One region of the Nocardiopsis sp. NPDC101807 genome, then DNA from elsewhere that is predicted to be linked to it. Evidence: riboswitches for the same ligand, from Rfam matches in the RefSeq annotation. Region 1 holds a riboswitch; each other region holds the start of a gene.
What was found. Region 1 has a riboswitch for cobalamin ahead of ACIRPH_RS19890 (ribonucleoside-diphosphate reductase subunit alpha). Riboswitches for the same ligand answer to the same signal wherever they lie in the genome.
Positions count from the first base shown of each region.

Region 2: linked by a shared signal. The riboswitch ahead of ACIRPH_RS25980 (VWA domain-containing protein) and the one ahead of ACIRPH_RS19890 (ribonucleoside-diphosphate reductase subunit alpha) in region 1 are both predicted to bind cobalamin.
Region 3: linked by a shared signal. The riboswitch ahead of metE (5-methyltetrahydropteroyltriglutamate--homocysteine S-methyltransferase) and the one ahead of ACIRPH_RS19890 (ribonucleoside-diphosphate reductase subunit alpha) in region 1 are both predicted to bind cobalamin.
Region 4: linked by a shared signal. The riboswitch ahead of cobN (cobaltochelatase subunit CobN) and the one ahead of ACIRPH_RS19890 (ribonucleoside-diphosphate reductase subunit alpha) in region 1 are both predicted to bind cobalamin.

Region 1 is NZ_JBIWMK010000006.1:228,886-231,075, reverse strand. It holds gene ACIRPH_RS19890 (ribonucleoside-diphosphate reductase subunit alpha) at 1-856, opposite strand, end outside; cobalamin riboswitch at 1,013-1,204, opposite strand; gene ACIRPH_RS19885 (hypothetical protein) at 1,678-2,190, opposite strand, start outside.
Region 2 is NZ_JBIWMK010000009.1:186,339-188,528, reverse strand. It holds gene ACIRPH_RS25980 (VWA domain-containing protein) at 1-1,318, opposite strand, end outside; cobalamin riboswitch at 1,345-1,484, opposite strand; gene cbiE (precorrin-6y C5,15-methyltransferase (decarboxylating) subunit CbiE) at 1,539-2,190, shown strand, end outside.
Region 3 is NZ_JBIWMK010000001.1:821,420-823,609, reverse strand. It holds gene ACIRPH_RS03600 (polysaccharide deacetylase family protein) at 1-709, opposite strand, end outside; cobalamin riboswitch at 982-1,143, shown strand; gene metE (5-methyltetrahydropteroyltriglutamate--homocysteine S-methyltransferase) at 1,307-2,190, shown strand, end outside.
Region 4 is NZ_JBIWMK010000009.1:198,594-200,783, forward strand. It holds gene cobN (cobaltochelatase subunit CobN) at 1-846, opposite strand, end outside; cobalamin riboswitch at 880-1,019, opposite strand; gene ACIRPH_RS26015 (ABC transporter ATP-binding protein) at 1,033-1,851, opposite strand; gene ACIRPH_RS26020 (FecCD family ABC transporter permease) at 1,848-2,190, opposite strand, start outside.

The sequences.
Region 1 (2,190 bases):
CGTTGGTGCCGCGGATGTGCGAGCCGAGGCCGCGCACCGGGGTCCAGTCGTTGCCGAGCCCGCCCGAGTACTTGGACAGCATCGCGTTGTTGCTGATGCCGTGGAAGATGGCCTGGAGGTCGTCGCCGACGGTGGTGAGGAAGCAGGAGGACAGCTGCGCGCGCACCGTGCCGGCGTTGAACAGGGTGGGCGTGGAGGCCATGAAGTCGAACGAGGACAGCAGCTCGTAGAACTCGATGGCGCGGGCCTCGCGGTCGTCCTCCTTGAGGGCCAGCCCCATGGCGACGCGCATGAAGAACGCCTGCGGCAGCTCGTAGCGGACCTCGTCGCTGTGCAGGAAGTAGCGGTCGTAGAGGGTCTGGATGCCGAGGAAGGTGAACTGCTCGTCGCGCTCGGGCCGCAGGGCGGCGCCCAGGCGCTCCAGGTCGAAACCGGCGAGTGCCGGGTCGAGCTGCCCCAGGTCGATGCCGCGGCCGACGTAGGCGGCCAGGTAGGCGGCGTAGCGCTCGCCCATCTCGGACTGCCCGGCGGCGTCGGGGGCGCCGCTGATGAAGGTGAGGGCCTCACGGCGCAGCTTGTCCAGCAGCAGGCGGGCGGCCACGAACGAGTAGTCCGGGTCGACCTCCACGAAGCTGCGGGCGGCCATGACCAGGGCGAGCTCGACCTCGGAGTCGGGGATGCCGGGGTAGAAGCCGCGGCGGGCCTCGGTGAGGACCTTCTCCGCCGAAACACCGGTGAGCCTCGCACAGGCCTCGGTCACGACGTGCTCGATCCGGTCGACGGCGGCGGGGGGCGCGCCCTCGTTGGTCGGCTCGGGCCGAACGGATACGGGCACGGCCTCGACGTCAAGGGTCATACAGCGGCTCCAACCTCGGTAGAAGAGTCCCGGCGGGGAGGGGACACGATGGGCAAGGTGCGCGGCACGCACCGGGGGACCGACGCACCGGGTGCGTGCGGTCGTCCGACCGGTGGGTCGCGGCGGCTCACCCTCGAAGCCCCGTCGTCGGCGCACGCTCACGTGCGCACCGGTGGCAGGTCTTCGGGCTCGTGGGCGGCCTACGCACCGTCGCTTCCCGGGGCCTTCGGGGGTCCCCAGTGCCTGTGACGGCTTCGTTCCCACTTACCGCTGCGGGGCAGCCCCGGCTTCGCACCGGGTTCCCTCTTGCCTCACCCCGAGGGGTGAACCACCAGCGGGACAGATACTACATCTAGGGGGCCCTGCGTTGGAACACCGCAAGATGATGGCGTGTCATCGATTTCTCGGATTCTTCGACGATCGTCGAACACACGCGTGGGCCGTGGTATGAGGGGGCCTCGGACACCCGGTTCAGGGGGATGTCGCTCCTCGTCGGGGCAGCTGGGAGGCGACCGGACACAGCCTAGATCGTCGCCGGGGCTCCCCGGGACCGGGACCGCCTCCGAAGGGGCGGACGAACGCCCGGAACACCGCTTCCGGGGCGGTTCGGACGGCGCCCGGCGAACCGGCGCCGCTGACCACACGGCCGTACCCGTTCCGTTCCGGGCCGGGCCCGGAGCGGTCGGGCGGAGATCGGCGCCCCCGCCGTCCCGGGCGTGTCGGCGGCACGCCCGCACGTCGGAAAGCTCACTCCGCCGGGGTCCGGCGGGAGCGTCCCGGCCCGGAAGGCCGCGCGGGGCGCCGGCGTCCTGCGGCCGTGGTCACTCCTCGTCGAGTCTGCGGTCCAGCCGGTCCTCGGACAGCCCCAGGTCGGTGCGGATGCGGAACCGGATGCGCAGGAGCTCCACCAGGAGGTCGCGGACGTAGGGCGAGGAGGCCCGGTCGAGGAACCGGTGCGCGCCGGCCGTCGCCCACCGCTCGGCGCCCTCCAGGTCGTCGTGCGCGTACAGTGCCTCCGCGACGTGGATGAAGGTCTGGAGACCGGGCGGGTCCTCGCCCTCCAGGCGTTTGAGGTGGGCGTAGGCCTGGTCGACCTCGTCCAGTTGCAGGAGTGCCCCGGCGCTGAGCGCACGGGCGTCGATCACCGTGGCCCCGCCGTCGTCGATCGCCCGCTGGTAGGCCGAGCAGGCGCGCTCGAACTCCTGGGCGATCTCCCACTGCTCCCCCGCGCGCACGAACAGCTCCGCGCGCGAGACCTCGCTCCCCGAGTCGACCCGGTTGGCCAGGTCCAGGAGTTGGGCTGCGACCCGTCCGTGCTCACCGGACCGGACAGC
Region 2 (2,190 bases), on a different contig from region 1:
GGGGGCGGTAGGGCGCGCCCGCCCCGACCGTGGAGCCGGCCGCGGGCCGGGGCCCGGCCCCGTCCCGCTCGGCGTCCCCGGGCTCCCCGGGGGCTTCCGCCTCCCCGCCGTCCTCCGGTCCCCGGGGCGGGTCGGGGGACCGGTCCGGTCCGCCGTCGCCGGCCTCCGGGGCCGGGGAGGCATCCCCCTCCGGGCCCTCGGCAGGGCCGTCCCCGTCGTCCTCCGCGGGGGGAGCGGGGTCGCCGCCGGGGCCGCCCGGCGGCTCGGGGCCGTCCGGAGGCGGCTCCTCGTCCCCCAGGACGCGGTCGAGGAGCTCCTCGTCGAGCCCCGGCGCGTCGAAGGGGTTGCGCCGGCGCCGGTGCGGCAGGGCCAGCAGGGCCGCGCGGCGGATGTCGGCCAGGGTGACCGAGGTCCGGCCCTCCCAGGCGGCGTGCGCCAGGGCCGTGCGCGCGGTCACGATGTCGGCGCGCAGGCCGTCGACCTCGAACGCCGCGCACACCTGCGCGACCTTCAGCAGGGCGGCGTCGGACAGCCGGGCGCGCCGTGCCCTCTCCCGGGCCGCCGCGATGCGCTCGGCGAGGGCCTTCTCGGCCCGGTCGTAGCGGCCGGAGAAGCCGGCGGCGTCGGCGTCGTAGGCCATGCGCCTGCGGACCACCTCCATGCGCGCGGCGGGGTCGGAGGGCGCGGCGACCTCGACGGTCAGCCCGAACCGGTCCAGGAGCTGCGGGCGCAGCTCGCCCTCCTCGGGGTTCATCGTCCCGATGAGCAGGAACCGCGCGGCGTGCTCCACGGAGAACCCGTCGCGCTCCACGGTCACCCGGCCGGTCGCGGCGGCGTCCAGGAGGAGGTCGACGAGGTGGTCGTGGAGCAGGTTGACCTCGTCCACGTAGAGGAGGCCGCGGTGGCCGCGCGCCAGCAGCCCGGGCTCGTAGGCGACCCGGCCGTGCGTGAGCGCCTGTTCCAGGTGCAGCGAGCCCAGGACGCGGTCCTCGGTGGCGCCCACCGGCAGTTCGACCAGGCGCACTGGGCGGCGCTCCACGGCCGTGCCGGGCGGGAAGGGGCCGTCCGGCGACTCCTGCGCGGTGTCCGCGGGGTCCACGGAGAAGCGGTCGCCCCGGTAGACCTCGACCGGGGGCAGGAGGGGGGCCAGGGCCCGCACCGCGGTGGACTTGGCGGTGCCCTTCTGGCCGCGGACCAGGACTCCGCCGATCTCGGGGGACACGCTGGCCAGGACGAGGGCCAGGCCGAGGTCGTCGAGCGGTTCGGCGTCGCAGCCGACGATCGCCGAGAAGGGATAGTGGGACGTCCGCAATGGCATGTGAGGCTCCCGCTCGTTGCGCCATCGGTCATGGGCGGGTGCGGGGCCGGTCTTCGGACTCACCGAGTCCTCCTGTACGGAGGCTCGGCTCACCGCAGCGGGCCTGTGCCGGAATCTCACCGGGCTTCCCAGATTCTCCCCGGACGCCGTCCCCACCGTTTCCGATGGCTGGGCAGCCGGGGCACCTCGCACCTTCGGCCGCCACGATAGCGTCCTGCCCATGAAGGTCGAGACGTCCCCTCCCCGAATCACCGTCGTCGGCATCGGCGCCGACGGCTGGCCAGGCGTGCCCGAGAGGCTGCGCGGGCTGGTCCTGGCGGCCGACACGGTGCTGGGCGGGCACAGGCACCTCGCCATGCTGCCGCAGGCGCCGGACCAGCGCCGCCTGGCCTGGCCCTCCCCGCTGCGCGCGGGCCTGCCGGACCTGCTCGCCTCCCTCGAGGGCCGCGTCGTCGCGCTGGCCTCCGGGGACCCCCTCGTGTCGGGTGTCGGCGGCACGCTGATCGACCTGCTCGGAGCGGACGCGGTGCGCGTGGAACCGGCCGTCTCCTCCGTCGCCCTGGCCCGCGCCCGGATGGGGTGGCCGGCGGAGGGGAGCACGGTGCTGTCCCTGGTGGGGCGCGACCCGCACCTGCTGATGCGCGACCTGGCCCCGGGACGCCGCGTCCTGGTGCTCTCCTCGGACGCCGCCACCCCCGGGACGGTCGCCGCCCTGCTCGTCGGCGCGGGCTACGGCGGCAGCCGGATGACCGTCCTCGGCGACCTGGGGGCGGACACGGAGTCGCGATCGGGGAGCACGGCGCACGAGTGGCTCGGCTCCCCTCCGGCGGGGACGCCCCGGCTGCACGTCCTGGCGCTTGAGCTCTCCGGGC
Region 3 (2,190 bases), on a different contig from region 1:
CGTGGGTCCTGCCCTCTCCCACGGGGGCGACCTGTCCCGCGTCGAACTCCACGACGAGGTCGCCGGCGGGGTTGAACCCCACGGAGTCGTACAGCGAGGCGACCGGGTGCACCGCGTCCGGGGCCGCGCTCCCGGGGAGGGCGTCCCGCACGAGGCCGTTCAGCTCCTCCAGTTCGTGCTGGCCGGCGATCAGGGCGGTGGAGGGGTGGGTCGAGCCGGCGAGGGCGTCGTACCAGTAGGTGGTGTATCCCTCACGGGTCCCCTCGGAGTCGGTCTCCTCGCGGGTCACGCGGACCCCGACGATGTCGTCGTTGGCCGCCGTCAGGTTCCACGCGGACTCGAAGGAGACCGCACCGGGGTTGGCCGCCTCGAAGGCGTCCACCTCTGCGGCCAGCGCGCGGTCCAGGAAGTCGCTCAGGGGGGCGGCGTTGGGGACGACCGGGTAGGAGACCTCCACGGCCACCCCGCCCTCGCGGGCGAGCTCGGCCTCGCCCAGGTCCACCACGTCGTCGGGGTCGACCACCGTCAGCCCGTCGGGCTCGCCGGCGGCGGGCGGGTCCGCCTCGGGCCCGCCGTCCGCCGAGTCGGGGCCCGTGTCGCCCACGGGCGCGGAGGCGAGCACGCCGGGCGGGGCGGCGGTCAGCCAGACCAGCCCCGCGACGACCGCCAGCGCGACCGCGATCGTGGACAGGGGGTGATCGGGGGCCATGGTCGGATGGGACTGCTTGTTCACCAGGGGTTCTCCACGTACATCTTCAGACGAACGATCGCGGGGAGCGCGGGGGAGGGCTCGGCCGCGCGACGTTTCATGTCGGTTGTGACGCCGACCGCGCAACAGGGGTTCGCGCCGTTTCCGGCCGGTGGCACAGGGCAGCACGCCGGGTACAGGGGCGGAGGGGTGCTCCCTATACTTGCAGGCGTGGAAGGTACATGCTCCACCCCAGAGCCCGGGCCGCGCCCGGAAGGGGAGGGGTGTGTCGCAAGAGGGAACCCGGTGGGACTCCGGGACTGCCCCGCAGCGGTATGAGGGAACGAACGTCGCCATAAGCACTGGTAATCCGGTCGGAAAGGTCGGAAACCGGGAAGCGGCGGCCAGTAGGAGGACGGCGTCCGCGCCGTCCGCGCCCCCGAGTCCGAAGACCTGCCTCCACCCGGCGGCGCACCCGTGCCGCCGGTGGTCCCGTGCCCCGAGGGAGGGCCGAGGAGCGGCGGCAGGCGACACGCCCACGGCGTGGTCCCCGCGCATGCCCGCGTCCTCGCTCACCCCCGCGGCCGGTACCCGGCTTTCGACGAGGGAGAGAAGCTCATGCCCGTCACCCCCGAGGCCTCCCGGCCGTCCGTGCGCTCCACCGTGCACGGCTACCCCAGGATCGGCCCGAACCGAGAACTCAAGCGCGCCTGCGAGTCGTACTGGAAGGGCGAGACCACCGCGGAGGAGCTGGACGGCATCGCCGCCGACCTGCGCCTGGGCGTCTACGCCCAGCTGCGCGAGGCGGGCGTCGACGACATCCCGTCCAACACGTTCTCGTACTACGACCACGTCCTGGACACCGCGGTCCTGTTCGACCTGGTGCCCTCCCGGTTCACCTCGCCGGCCGCCGCCGGCGACCGCGACGAGGAGCTGCGCCGCTACTTCGCCCTCGCCCGCGGCGAGCAGGGGGCCCCGCCGCTGGAGATGACCAAGTGGTTCGACACCAACTACCACTACCTGGTCCCCGAGCTGTCGCCGAGCACCCGCCCGCGCCTGGTCGGCGACAAGCCCGTCGCCGAGTTCCGTGAGGCGGCCGAGGCGGGTTTCCCGACCCGCCCGGTCCTGGTGGGTCCGCTCACCTTCCTCCTGCTGGCCAAGGCCGCGGACGACGCCCCCGAGGGCTGGCGCCCCGTCGAGCTGCTCGACCAGCTCCTGGACGCCTACGCCCAGCTCCTCGCCGGCCTCTCGGCCGCCGGGGCCGCCGAGGTGCAGCTGGACGAGCCGATCCTCGCCACCGACGAGGGGCGCGCCGCCGTCGGGCTCCTGGAGCGCGTCTACCAGCGCCTGGGCTCCCTCGCCGAGCGTCCCTCGCTCCTGGTCTCGACCTACTTCGGCTCCATCGGGGCTCCCGCCCTGCGGATCCTGAAGGACTCCCCGGTGGAGGCCGTCGGCCTGGACCTGGTCACCGACGGCGAGGGCGTCGACGACCTCGTCAAGGT
Region 4 (2,190 bases), on a different contig from region 1:
GAACTCGGGGATGGCGATCTGGGTGGCCGAGTCGAGCGGGGTGACCCCGTCGTCGGATGCCTCCCAGTCCTCGCGTGAGCTGGTCAGGCACAGTCCCTGGAGGACGGGGACGTCCAGGGCGGCCATGCGCTCCACGTCCCAGGCCTCGTCGTCGCCGCCCGCGCCGGCGGACGCGGGCACGGTGCCGCCCGCCGCGAGGACCGTGACCACCAGGGCGTCGAAGCCGCCGAGCGCCTCGTAGAGGTCGTCGGGGGCCGAGCGCAACGACCCGGCGAAGACGGGGACGCCCACGGCCCGGCCGGTCGCGTCGACGGCGTCGGCCAGGGCGTGCGCGAACGCGGTGTTGCCGCCCGCCTCGTGGGCCCGGTAGTAGAGGATGCCCACCTTGGGCAGCCCCGGGTCGTGCGGCAGCTCGCGCTCGGCGAAGCCCCACGGCGGAAGCGCCGCCGGGGGCTCGAACCCCTCGCCGGTCAGCAGCACGGTGTCCGACAGGAAGGCGTGCAGGCGGCCGAGGTTGGCCGGACCGCCCTCGGCGAGGTAGCGGTGGGCCTCGGTCGCCACCCCGACGGGCACGGTGGAGTGCTCCATGAGCTCGGCGCTGGGCTGCTGCTCGCCGCTGAGGACCACCAGGGGCGTGCCCCGCTCGCGGACTGCGGCCAGGCCGGGCCACAGGTCGTGCGAGGAGCCCAGCAGGCGCACCACCACGAGGTCGGCGCGCCCGACGGCGCCGGTGAGCTCGGCGTCGGAGGCGCGGGACGGGTTGGCCCACAGGTAGGCGGCGCCGCTGGCCCGCGCGGACAGCAGATCGGTGTCGGACGTGGACAGCAGAGCGATCCGGACCGTCATGGCCGGGCTCCTCCCTCGGGGTTCTCGCCCCGTCGGCGGTCGGACTGCCCGGGCCAGTGTCTGGCTGCACCCCTCATCGGGGTGTCACAGTGGCGGAACCGCCCCGGACTCGCACCGGGTTCCTGTACCACGAGCAAAGGATTCACACTGTAGCCGGGAGCCCCTCCTCCGGTCCCGGCGGGGACGTCAGGAGCGGCCGGCCCGCCCCGGGGTGACGCGGCCCCGGCGCAGGAAGCGGACCACCGGGCCGTCGGTCCCCGGGGTGACCTCGGCCGGGACCCCGTACACCTCTCCGATGAGGTCGGAGGTCAGGACCTCGGAGGGTGTGCCCCCGGCGACCGCCCGGCCCTCCCGGAGCACGACCAGGCGGTCGCAGTACATCGCCGCCAGGTTGAGGTCGTGCAGGGCGACCACGGTGGTCACCGGCAGGCCCGTGACCAGCTCCAGCAGGTCGAGCTGGTACTGGATGTCGAGGTGGTTGGTGGGTTCGTCGAGCAGGAGCTCGCCGGGTTCCTGGGCCAGGGCCCGGGCGATCTGGGCGCGCTGGCGCTCGCCGCCGGACAGGGTGTGCCAGGACTGGTCGGCCCGGTCCGCCAGTCCGGTGCGCTCCAGCGCCCGCGCCACGGCCTCCAGGTCGGCCGCGGTCATGGGCGTCCAGGACCGGCGGTGCGGGATGCGACCCAGGGCCACCACCTCGCGGACCGTCAGCTCGGTCTGGGTGTGCGCCTGCTGCTGGACGGCGGCCACGCGCCGTGCCACGGCCCGGCGGCCGACCCGGTCCAGCGGCCGGCCGTCCAGGGTGACCACCCCGGCGGAGGGACCGAGCACCCCGGCGAGCAGCCGCAGCAGGGTGGACTTGCCCGAACCGTTGGGGCCCAGCAGTCCGACGGTCTCGCCGGGGCGGGTGGCGAGGGTGACGCCGTCGAGCACGAGCCGGCCGCCGATCCCGAGGCTGACCCGGTCGGCGCGCAGCCCCTCCCCGGGGGCCTGGACGGGGTGGTTCACGTCTTCCTCCTCACTCGGTACAGCACGGCGACGAAGGCGGGCACCCCGATGAGGGAGGTGACCACCCCCACCGGGATCTCCTGCGGGTCCAGCGCGGTCCGGGCGACCGTGTCCACCCACACCAGGAAGACCGCCCCCGCCAGCGCGGTGACCGGCAGGAGCCGGGCGTGGGAGGAACCGGTGAGGGCCCGTGCGGCGTGCGGCAGGACCAGCCCCACGAAACCGATCGCGCCGGTGGAGCTGACCAGCACCGCCGTGAGCAGCGCGGTGGCGCTCAGCAGCAGCGTGCGGGCCCGGCCCACCCGGACGCCCAGGTTCGCCGCGGCCTCCTCGCCGAAC